DNA from 2 places in the Tatumella ptyseos genome. Region 1 is predicted to be linked to the other one. Evidence: predicted binding sites of a transcription regulator. Region 1 holds the regulator's gene; the other holds the start of a gene.
What was found. Region 1 encodes Fur, which represses iron uptake genes when iron is present. Its sites were predicted from a motif close to ATAATAATGAGAACNACTATCAA; they were not measured.
Positions count from the first base shown of each region.

Region 2: a site for Fur is predicted at 1,762-1,784, ahead of QJR74_RS01950 (TonB-dependent receptor domain-containing protein). Genes of this name have one in related genera too.

Region 1 is NZ_CP130649.1:1,007,454-1,013,568, forward strand. Features, by position in the region: gene nagE (N-acetylglucosamine-specific PTS transporter subunit IIBC) at 1-1,082, shown strand, start outside; gene glnS (glutamine--tRNA ligase) at 1,235-2,899, shown strand; gene QJR74_RS04895 (hypothetical protein) at 3,133-4,083, shown strand; gene fur (ferric iron uptake transcriptional regulator) at 4,136-4,582, opposite strand; gene fldA (flavodoxin FldA) at 4,681-5,211, opposite strand; gene ybfE (LexA regulated protein) at 5,332-5,613, opposite strand; gene QJR74_RS04915 (alpha/beta fold hydrolase) at 5,759-6,115, opposite strand, start outside.
Region 2 is NZ_CP130649.1:380,285-386,399, forward strand. Features, by position in the region: gene QJR74_RS01940 (NUDIX hydrolase) at 21-431, opposite strand; gene QJR74_RS01945 (metallophosphoesterase) at 536-1,654, opposite strand; gene QJR74_RS01950 (TonB-dependent receptor domain-containing protein) at 1,877-4,228, shown strand; gene QJR74_RS01955 (hemin-degrading factor) at 4,272-5,297, shown strand; gene QJR74_RS01960 (heme/hemin ABC transporter substrate-binding protein) at 5,297-6,115, shown strand, end outside; gene QJR74_RS01965 (FecCD family ABC transporter permease) at 6,114-6,115, shown strand, end outside.

The DNA.
Region 1 (6,115 bases):
TCTTAACGGGGATCTCGGTCTTTATCGCGGCGTCAATGCATTGGATTTCTGGCTTCGGTTTTAGTGCGGGGTTAGTCGATATGATTCTCTCTTCTCGTAACCCGCTGGCTACCCATTGGTATATGCTGATTCCGCAAGGCTTGGCTTTCTTCGTTATCTACTACGTGGTATTCCGCTTCACTATCCTTAAGTTTGATCTTAAAACGCCGGGGCGAGAAACCGAAGCAGACATGGGTGAAATGGAAGGGGGTGAGGAGAGTATTAGCCAAGGCGAGGAAGGGGAGTCACGTAACGAATCGCTTGCGCGTCGCTACATTGCTGCGGTGGGTGGCTCAAGTAACCTGACAAACATTGATGCCTGCATTACGCGTTTACGTCTTTCAGTGGTTGATACCGACAAAGTGAATGATGCTTTGGCAAAAAAACTAGGGGCTTCGGGCGTTTTGCACCTTAACAAACAGAGTGTACAAATTGTCGTGGGGACCCAAGCGGAAGCTATTGCTGACGCGATGAAAGCGGTGAGTAAAAAAGGCCCAATTGGCGCGGTTTTACCGACGCAAACCGTTTCATCTAAGGTCGAAGAAGTTGTCGTGCCTGAAATGACAATCAACTCTCAGCTGCCAGCGCTAGCGACCTTAGTTGCCCCAGTTAGCGGTGAGATCGTCATGCTGGAACAGGTTCCTGATGCCGCTTTCTCATCCAAAGCGGTTGGTGACGGCGTCGCGATTAATCCAACGGATGAGCTGGTGGTGGCCCCCTTATCAGGAACCATTGTTAAAATTTTTGCCACAAATCACGCCTTTTGTCTCGAGTCAGAGGAAGGAATAGAAATCATCGTACATATGGGAATAGATACGGTAGCTCTTAAGGGAAAAGGATTTGAGCGGTTAGTGGAAGAGGGCGCTGAAGTCGTGCAAGGTCAACCGATTTTAAAAATGGACCTCGCTTTTCTCACTGAGCACGCTCCTTCAATGATTAGTCCAATTGTGGTCAGTAATAGCGAAGACTATGCTCACCTTACGTTAAAAGCAGAAAAACAGGTAGTCGCTGGACAAACGCCCTTGTTAGCGATTACAAAATAGCCGCTTAACGGTGAATGGCTAAAAGGCAGGGGATAATCCTGCCTTTTTTATCGCTGTTTATTAACTAACGGTTGTTTATCGGTCTAGCTTTATGGATCATAAGGTATAACAGTTAATACTAAGTACCGTTCACCGTAATTGAGGGATTTAAGATGAGTGAGGCTGAAGCCCGCCCAACCAACTTTATTCGTCAGATCATTGATGAAGATCTGGCGAGTGGCAAACATAACCAAGTTCATACTCGTTTTCCCCCTGAACCTAATGGTTATCTCCATATCGGCCATGCGAAGTCTATTTGCTTAAATTTCGGTATCGCTCAGGATTATCAAGGGCAGTGTAATTTACGCTTCGATGATACCAATCCAGTTAAAGAAGATGTGGAATTTATCGAGTCGATCAAGCGTGACGTCGAGTGGCTTGGATTTACCTGGCAGGGTGAACCTCGCTATTCCTCAGACTATTTCGATCGTTTGTATGGCTACGCGGTAGAGCTCATCAATAAAGGATTAGCTTATGTGGATGAGCTAACCCCTGAGCAAATTCGTGAATATCGCGGGTCATTGACCTCGCCAGGTAAAAATAGTCCTTACCGCGAGCGTAGTATCGAAGAAAACTTAGCACTCTTTGAAAAAATGCGTGCGGGTGATTTCGCTGAAGGGACGGCTTGTCTTCGCGCTAAAATCGATATGGCCTCTAACTTTATTGTGATGCGGGATCCAGTACTGTATCGAATCAAATTTGCTGAGCACCACCAAACCGGTAATAAGTGGTGTATCTACCCGATGTATGACTTTACTCATTGCATTTCAGATGCGATTGAAGGCATTACACACTCGCTTTGTACACTTGAATTCCAAGACAACCGTCGTCTTTATGATTGGGTGTTGGATAACATCACTATCGAAGCTCGCCCACGCCAATACGAATTTTCGCGCCTTAATTTGGAATATGCGGTGATGTCTAAGCGTAAGCTGACGCAACTGGTTTCCGAAAAAGTGGTTGAGGGCTGGGACGATCCTCGTATGTTAACGGTTTCTGGTTTACGTCGTCGCGGTTACACAGCTGCATCACTACGCGAATTTTGTAAGCGTATCGGTGTGACGAAACAAGATAACATCGTCGAAATGGCTTCTTTAGAATCTTGTATTCGTGATGACTTAAATGAAAATGCGCCGCGAGCGATGGCGGTATTAGATCCGGTAAAAATGGTCATTGATAATTTACCTGAAGATTTTCAACAGACATTGACTGTTTCTGAGCACCCGAACCGTAACGATATGGGGTCACGTGAGGTCACCTTCAGTCGCGAAATTTGGATCGATCGTGCAGATTTCCGTGAAGAAGCAAACAAACACTACAAACGTCTGGTCTTGGGCAAAGAAGTTCGCCTGCGTAATGCTTATGTGGTGAAGGCCGAGCGTATCGAAAAAGATGAGCAAGGTGAAATCACGGCGATTCACTGTACCTGCGATCTCGAGACGTTAGGTAAAGACCCAGCAGATGGACGCAAAGTTAAAGGCGTTATTCATTGGGTATCAGCCGTGACCGGATTACCGGCAGAATTTAGATTATACGACCGTTTATTTAGCGTACCGAATCCTGCGGCGGAAGACGATTTCCTCACGGCGATCAATCCAGAATCATTAGCAATTCGTCAGGGGTTTGTCGAGCAAAGTCTCGCGACAGCTCAAGCGAGTAAACCTTATCAGTTTGAGCGTGAAGGCTACTTCTGCGCTGACAGTAAGTATTCAACGGCTGATAATTTAGTTTTTAATCGCACTGTTGGATTACGCGATACTTGGCAGAAGACTGCTTAATCTGCCCACGCAGTAAGACACTTATTATTGGTGTCTTACTGCAATATCCTGCCTTTTCTCTCCCCATTTAGTCATTTTGTCCTCGTTCTTTTTTTCATTATTTTTCGATTTTTAATCTTATCTTAATCATCCGCGAGTAAAAGAGGATGTTGAGCTATGGTTTAAGCGTTCATTGCTACAAAGCAATGAGCAGAAATGATTGCGCGCCAATAAGCGTTCAGTGGGACGAATGAATGATGATAAAGACTGTATTAGCTGGATTTGAAAAACTAAGTCGTTTTAAAGATTTCTACTTCGGTATGAAGCCAGAAACCCTGCAGTTTTATCAGTTGGGTGAAGGCTATTTAACCTTGTTTTCCCATCTCTATCGTCAGACGGCGAATAGCCATTATTTGCATAGACCAGCTAGTGACCCTCTCGTCCACTCGACTTTATTGTTAAGTGCTAGACGTCTTAACCATAATGCACAAAAGGGGCAGCATGCGTTAGCGCAGCATAATCTGTCGGAAGTCTTAACCGCGATAGGGCGACAAATCATGCTAGCCACTGCAACAATCGCTTCAAGCGAAAAAGGTCTTTATTTAGCCGCGACACTCTATAATAAGGCGGAAAGTTTCGATAGATATCGTGCTTTTGTCGAGAGCGACCGCTCATTATCTGCTGGCATAGACACTTGGTTCGAAGAAGCTATCGCCCTGACAGCCTTACTTGCGACAAGTGAGCATGAAGAAGAAAGTCGAGTACCGATAAGACAAAAGTTTAGCGATTACCAACGCTATCGCCTGGTAATGAATAGGCTGTATGTATTAGTGAATCAAGGGCTTTATCTGTTGAATCGAGCTTCTGTCGATATTATGCCTTTTATTGCCACGCTACATCAAAGCCATCTTAGCGAGCGCTGGAATCTGACCCAACAACAGAAACTAAATTATTTCACACAGCAGCAGCGGGATATCCGTGAGGTTATCTTTATGGAGGCGAATGAAGGGGCGGAGCTTTGTTACCATTTAGAGAGTGGCCAACTTATCGAGCCACCGACGATGATGAAAGCCGATATCAGTCAAGCCGTACACGTTTTTGCCCATCAACTTCGTTCGACAGCTTCAGCTCATTCTCGACGGGAAAGTGTTAGAAAGAGGGGGCAGCTTAGAGGGATCAGCAGCCCCGTGACAGTATTGAAATAAGCGATAGATATAAAAAAACCCACGCCAGCGTGGGTCTTTTTTACAGATTAACTTAACGCTCTTCATGTAGCGTATCGTCTTTTCGACAATCGCCATCGGTGCAGTGACCGTAAAGATATAAGCTATGGTTAGTTAATTTAATACCAAAGCGCTTCGCGATATCGCGTTGACGAGTCTCAATAAATTCGTCTGAAAACTCAATGACACGACCACAGTCTAAGCAGATCAAATGATCGTGATGCTGCTGCTGGGTCAATTCGAAAACTGATTTTCCACCTTCGAAATTGTGGCGGGTAACGATGCCTGCATCATCAAATTGGTTAAGGACGCGATAAACGGTCGCTAAACCAATTTCTTCACCCATATCAATAAGCCGCTTATACAAATCTTCCGCACTGACGTGGTGACATTCTGGTTCTTGAAGCACTTCCAAAATTTTTAATCTTGGTAGCGTGACCTTCAGACCAGCTTTTTTCAGTGCAGAGTTGTTATCAGTCATGCAGTATTGTCCTGTTGCTTTATTAAAAGGGGCATTGAGCAGCCCCTCTTATATTTAAATTCGCCTATTACAGTAACACAATTGGTAGAAAAACCCCATCAAGCATTAAGGATTTCTTTTAGCTGCATCTCATCTGAAATCTGCTGCACCCAGCTTGTTACACGTTCATTCGTGAGTTCGGGTTGACGATCTTCATCGATAGCCAAGCCTAAGAAGTGTTTATCGTCGGCGAGTCCTTTCGACTCTTCGAAATGATAGCCTTCAGTTGGCCAGTGCCCAACAATGACCGCACCTTTAGGTTCAATAATATCTCGAATTGTTCCTAAGGCATCACAAAAGTATTCAGAATAATCTTCTTGGTCGCCGCAACCAAATAGTGCAACTAATTTGCCGGAAAAATCAATTTCTTCTAACGTTGGGAAGAAATCATCCCAATCACATTGGGCTTCACCGTAATACCAAGTAGGGATACCTAGCAGCATTATATCATAAGCTTCAAGATCCTCTTTGGCACATTTTGCAATATCGTGAACGTCCGCAACCTCTTTTCCAAGCTGCTTCTGAATCATTTTTGAGATATTTTCAGTATTGCCGGTATCACTACCGAAAAAGATGCCTACGATTGCCATGGGGAGGTTTACCTCTTGAATCTATGTTCTAAATAGGGTGGATAATTATTGCGACGATGATAACAGACCTGAAAATCTTGCGGAACTTGTAAAGTCTACAGATTTATCCGTGAGTGCGAATTAGCTGCGGCTGAGCGCGAGTTGAGAAGCGATCATTGTCTCGATTAATTCACTACGGCTCATATTATGTTGGTCTGCTAGCGTGTTCAGTGCTTCAACAATTTCACTGGGCATTTTCAGTTCAACGCGCTGTAAGCCCTTGTCTTTATCTCGTCTTAACTGATTACGCTTATTAATACGCAACTGCTCATCGCGTGTCAAAGGACTTGTCTTAGGGCGGCCAGGCCGGCGCTCTTCTGCAAACAAGTCTAGGGTTGTTCGATCAGTGTGTTCTTTTGCCATGATGAGAAAATAAGTACCTGCAGAACGTCTTAGAGTTAAGCCTTTGCTGCATCATGAAGTTGCGTAGATGCCTGCTAAAAATGAGCGCGCAATAATACTCTACCGCACCGCACAGCGCTATAGAAAATCGTGGTGGAACGTTTTTTTATCTGGGTATGGATAAAAAACGTTGCACTGCACGTTGTACTGCTTGGGGTTTTTCAGCATGAACCCAATGTCCCGCGCCTGAAATAACGTAAGCCTTGGCTTGGGGAAACTGCTTGATCAGCGGTACTTGGTAACACTCATCGAGGTAATTAGAATTTTTACCACGAATAAAAAGTACCGGCCTGTTCCACGAAGGGAGTGTTTTCCAATCGGAAATGGTGGAATAGTTATCCCACAGTGCAGGGATATTGAAACGCCACTCACCGTGGTGAAATGATTTTAGAAGAAACTGAATGACTTCTGGTTCAAAAAGGGTACGTTCCATTATGTTTTTTGCTTCCGGTCGTTCCGTTGC
Region 2 (6,115 bases), 630 kb from region 1:
CCACTATGATTAACAATTACTCAGCGGCTAGGCCAAGCTAGGGGTAGGATCTGATGTTCGGTGAGTGGCGCTAACTTAACCTCCCGACTGGCTTCCTGTGACAACCAGCGTGCTTCCTCTATCTCGGCGGCCGGAATAGGCGTAAATGATTTCCGCTGTATACCAAACAGATGTGCTGTCAGCTGATGTTGTGCTTCATTCGCCGCTATATCATGGAAACACCCCATAGCGACCAGTTCATCTTGAGTCACTTCCATCTGCAGTTCCTCATGTAACTCTCTTATTAAGGCCTCTTCAGGCGTTTCGCCAGCATCAATTTTCCCCCCAGGCTGCATGAAAAAAGGCGAACCGGCCTTTCTTACCAGTAAGATGTTCTGACGATCATCAAGTATGAGTGCGGCAGCAACAGTGATATGGGCTGTATTGGACATCTGATTACCTCATCAGGTGTTAAATAAGTCAGTGAGCTGATATTCAGGAGTGATCAGGGTAAGGTAGCATCCTTACCCACCGTCATCCCTAACAGAAATAGCGCCTAGGCCTTGTCACTTTTTAAGATAAATAACGTAATTTCAGAAGGGTAGCCTAAACGTAAGGCAAATCCATTCCATAAACCTGTCCCATTACTGACGTAAAGATACCCCTGACCGATGGGATAGAGTCCAGATGAAAACCCTTGATTAGCGCGCTTTACAATAGTCGCAAGACCATAAACCATCCCACCATGGGTATGACCTGAGAGCTGTAGGTCTACCCCCTGAGCAAGATTTTCCCGGGCATTTTCCGGGCGATGATCCAATAGAATAATCGGAGATTGACGGTCAACCCCTGTCAGTGCCAAGTTTAGGTCAGGGCCAGCCTGGTCATAACGTAAAGCCGCTTCATCGGTAACACCAGCGATAGAGAGCTTACTGCCCTCTTTTTCGACCGTCACTGAGCTGTTAATTAATTCATGGAATCCCAACTGCTCCATCCGTTCCATCCATGGTAAGTAGCCTGAATAGTATTCGTGGTTGCCCGGAATCGCAAAACGCCCTTGTTTAGCTTTCAGCTCGGCAAGCGGAGCCACATCTTCATAGCGCTTTTCGATACTCCCGTCGGCAACATCGCCAGTAAATAAAACGATATCAGCGTGCAGCTGATTCGTCCGGTCGACAACTTTTTTCATCCAACGCCCTGTAAAGAGGGTACTGGCATGTAAATCGGTTAATTGCACGACGCGGTAGCCATCGAAAGCTTTAGGCAAATTTTGAATGGTTAACGTAACAGTTTTGACCCGTGGCACTTTAACCGCTTGGTAAGTGGCATAGCCGGCAATGGCTAGCGCAATAACCAGCAAGATATAGTGAGTGGTACGGTGTTCTGGCCATGTGCCATGTAAGGCAAACTGGCCAACGCTAACAATGTCACAGAGGATTAGCAACAGGGTGAAAGCGATAAGCGTACCGAACAGAAAGTTAATCGCGACCATTAGGCCGTGAGGAAATTCTGGTGCGAAGCGGTTACCGAATACGATTTTATAAACGAGGTGACACTCGGCAACCAAGACTACGGCAATAAAAAAAAGTAACCGAAGGATGAAAGGAAGCGGAAGTGGCAAGATAAATCGCCCACCAATATAGAGCGCAGGTAAAAGGGTTATCCAGGAAAACACAGAGCCTCCAGAGAAATGGTATCGATTCACTTACTGTATCATCGCACCAAGCCAATGTAAGCAAAGTATAAATAATAAAAAAAATGGAACTTTTACATAGATCACTATTGATAATCATTATCATAATGATATAGATTCGCATTCACTAAAAATAAAGATTGCGACTAGCAGTCATTTGTCATTTTTTGCGGTTTGCCGCACCTTTAGGAATACACAGCCTCTATGCGTAAACACTTCAAAACCTCCATGCCTGCGGGTAAACCGCGCTTATCTCTGTTAGCTCTCAGCCTGAGTAGCCTATATTGCTGTACCGCAACCGCCGATAATCTTCCGCTAACGGGACAAACTAAACAGAGCGATACTTTAGTTGTAACGGGCGTTACGCCGAAGATTGAGGCCAACAATAAGGTCGTTGTGAGCGCGCTACAGATGCAAAAAAATGGATCGAACGATTTCGGTACACTGATGCGTTACCAACCGCTGGTTAGCGCAACCGGGAGTAGCGGTGGTTCAGGCAGCGGAAAGAGTGGTTTCGACCGAGGAGGCTATACCGGTTACAACATTCGTGGTTTAGAAAGTAACCGTGTCGGGATTAATGTCGATGGGGTATCAATGCCACAAGCGACGGGACGGCCTTATGCCGGACGTACCGGGGTAAATAGCTTTGGTATTGGTCGTGATTATATCGATCCCTATCTTTTCAGCCAGATGGATATTGAAGCTGGCGCGACAGGCGTCTCGCAACCCAATACTTCGATTGGTGGAGTGGTCGCTTTCCATACCAAATCAGCAGATGACTACTTATCGCCGACTCGCCAGCACTACTTCGGTTATCAAACGGATTACGACTCGTCAAATCGTGCTTGGCATAATGGCATCACTGCGGCCGCAGGGGATGATCAACTAAGAGGGATTTTTGTTTATAGCCGACGTGATGGGCAAGAGACACGAACTCAAGGCCAAAATCAAGCATGGCCAGAGAACTGGCACTCTGATGCGTTTGCGGCCAGTACCATCTGGCAGGCAAATGATGAACATAAACTGACGGCGAGTGGAAATTACTACCAAAAAACCAGCCATACTCATTTCGACACGTGGAATTCGGGTGGCTCCTCTGTCATTGGTACGAGCCAACAATCAAGCCAAACCCGTCGTTTTGGCGTTGCCTTACAGGATGAATACACGCCACTGAATCAGTGGGTCGATCAGCTGACTAGCCAAATCTACTGGCAGAAGACCCAGGCGCATGATAATACCTTCGCTCCGAGTGATACACTGGTCCCGACTCGCACATTATCGGATTTTAATACCAATAAATTTGGCTTCTCGTCAGAGTTGGCAAAAAGCATTGGACGTCACGATATTCGTGCCGGGTTAAATGGCGATATCGGTCGTACAGAACGACCCTTTTCACAATCGCCTACCCCTCTCGTTTATTACCGTGTCATGCAACCGCAGGCTGATAGCCAAACCACTACGCTGGGCGGCTTTGTCGAAGATAAAATTAATGGTGACTGGCAGGGACACCATGTGGCACTTACCCCGGGTATCCGTGTTGCTTATATGAAAAATAAGCCTCGTAACCTGAGTAGCTTAGCAGCGGGAAGTAGCGTCTTAACCGAAGAGAGCGTCTCGACCCTCTATAGTAGCCAAAGTGACACACAGTTTTTACCATCGTTGAGTTTCGAATACTCACTGACGCCACAATTATTAACCTATATCCGTTACCAGCGCGGCGCCCAATTCCCTGAAGCGAGCCAGTTATACGGGTCTTGGAACTTAGGTTCCAGCTATGCTGGTACGCAACAATATGCCTTAATCGGTAATAATTCTCTTAAGACCGAGACCAGTAATGATCTTGAGTGGGGGATAAAGGGGCAAGCCGTACCGGGAATCGATATCCACGGTTCCATGTTCTATAACGATTACGATAACTTTATCGCTTATAACCGTTATACCCGCAGCAGCTCGCCGAGCAAATTTACCAATGTTCCGTCAAATATTTATACCGTTTATCAAGCAGAGAATCGCGATAAAGCCTTTATCTACGGTGGAGAGCTAACCACTAAAATTCATTATGGCGAGTGGTTCCCCGAGGTAAATGGGCTAAGCACAAGTTTTGCCTTGGGCTACACCAAAGGGATGTCTAAGTCCTCGTTACAAGGCGACAAATATGTCGATCTAGACAGTGTGGCGCCGATGAAAGCGGTGGTCGGTGTTGCTTGGGATGATCCTGCGCAACGCTATGGTGCAGCGGTTACTGCTACTTTTGTCAAAGGAAAACAGGCAAAACAGACGACGCGTGATACCACTACCACAGGTAGTGCGACAGAAAGTGATAGCAGTAAATACCTGCGTATCCCAGGTTACGGTATGGTGGATATGACGGCTTACTGGCGTATCACGCCTACGGTCAAACTCAGCGGTGGCGTCTATAACCTGACTAATCGCAAATATTGGGACTATTTAAGCAGCCGCGATTTAACTACTGATACGGCTCAACACCAAGCGGATATTGCGCTGGCGACCATGCCGGGGCGTACTTTCCAGCTCGGTCTTAATGTCGATTTCTAATTTTTTGCCCCAGGTGACTGGGGCGTTATAGAGGACGTAACCGATGAATAAACAGTATCTTGATTATTTAGCGTTAAAAACGGAACACCCACACTTATATGCCCGTGACCTCGCAGCGATGATGGGGCTAAGTGAAGCTGAGTTAACCTTGATCCGTTGTGGTCACGATGCTCACTCCCTACAGCCTGAATTTGAAGCACTGCTCAAAGGCTTGGCAGCGGTTGGCGAAATCAAAAGTTTGGTACGTAACGATTATGCCGTCCATGAGCAAATTGGGCGGTACGAGAATCTACATTTTGGCCCGCATGCGGGATTAGTGTTAAATCCCCGTGCTCTCGATCAGCGCTTTTTCCCTCAACAATGGCAGAGTGTCTTTGCTTTAACAGAGTTGAGCGCTACAGGGGAAAGACAAAGTGTGCAGATCTTCGATGCTCAGGGTGATGCAGTCGTTAAAATTTATGCCATCCCGCAAACGGATGCCGCGGCTTGGCAAGCCTTAGTGAGTCAGTGGCAGCAGGTAGCTCCTACGACCCTTGCCCTACAACCTCGTCCCGCGGTCACTGAACCAACGGATATCGATTCGCACACCGTAGAGCAAGAGTGGCGAGCGATGACCGATGTACATCAATTTTTCCAATTATTACGTCGCCATCAGCTGACTCGTCAACATGCCTTCCAGTTAGTCAGCGATGATCTGGCGCGACAAGTCAGTAACGATAGCTTCGCGTTATTGCTAGAGCGTGTTCAACAGCAGCAAAACGAGATCATGATTTTTGTTGGGAACCGCGGTTGTACGCAGATATTCACTGGCCGTTTAGCCAAAGTGGTAGAAATGAAAGGTTGGTTAAATATCTTTAACGACCAGTTTACGCTTCATCTTCAAGATAAAAAAATCGCTGAAACCTGGATCACTCGTAAGCCCACCAAGGATGGACATGTCACTAGTCTGGAGCTTTTTGCTGAAGATGGTACGCAGATCGCTCAACTTTACGGACAGAGGACCGAAGGTCAACCAGAGCAGGAAATGTGGCGTCAACAGCTTGAGGAATTAGCCGGAGTACTTTGCTAATGAAATTCGCCATATTGCTACTCTGTTTATTTACGCTGCCGGTCACGGCAGCGCAACGGCTAGTCTCGATTGGCGGTGATGTGACCGAGATTATTTATGCGCTGGGCAGCGGTGACCAATTGGTGGGACGTGATACCACAAGTCAACGTCCTGAAGCCAGCCTTAAGCTGCCCGACGTTGGGTATATGCGCCAATTAAATAGTGAAGGAATATTGGCCCTCAAACCAACGGTAGTGTTGACCAATGCTCAAGCTCAGCCTTCTCAGGTCTTCCAACAGATCGAAAAGGTCGGTGTTAAAGTCGTGACCGTTCCTGCGACGCCAGACTTGTCAGGCATTGCCGTGAAGGTCAACACTATTGCACAAGCGCTAGGAAAAACCACGCAAGCTCAACCGATTTTACAGCGCTTAGATCAACAACTCAGCATGCTACAACATCCTACTGCGGGTATCCGTCATAAAGCGCTCTATATTATGGCGAATCACGGAATGCAAAGCTTAATCGCCGGGAAAGAGACGGCTGCAGATGTTGCTCTACGCAGTGCAGGGTTAACCAACGTGATGGGGCAAGTCGCCCACTACCAGCAAATGTCTCAAGAAGGCGTCATTGCCGCCGCACCTGAAGTGGTTATCATTGATCAACAGTCGCTTCAGCAAATGGGTGGCGCAAGTCAGCTTTGGAAGCTGCCTGGATTGGCCTTGACGCCTGCCGGAAAGGCTCACCGTGTTGTCGTCATCGACCAAATGGCGCTGCTAGGTTTTGGGATCGATACGCCACAGGCTATTCTTAAACTTCGTCAAGATGTGGCAGAGAGTTAT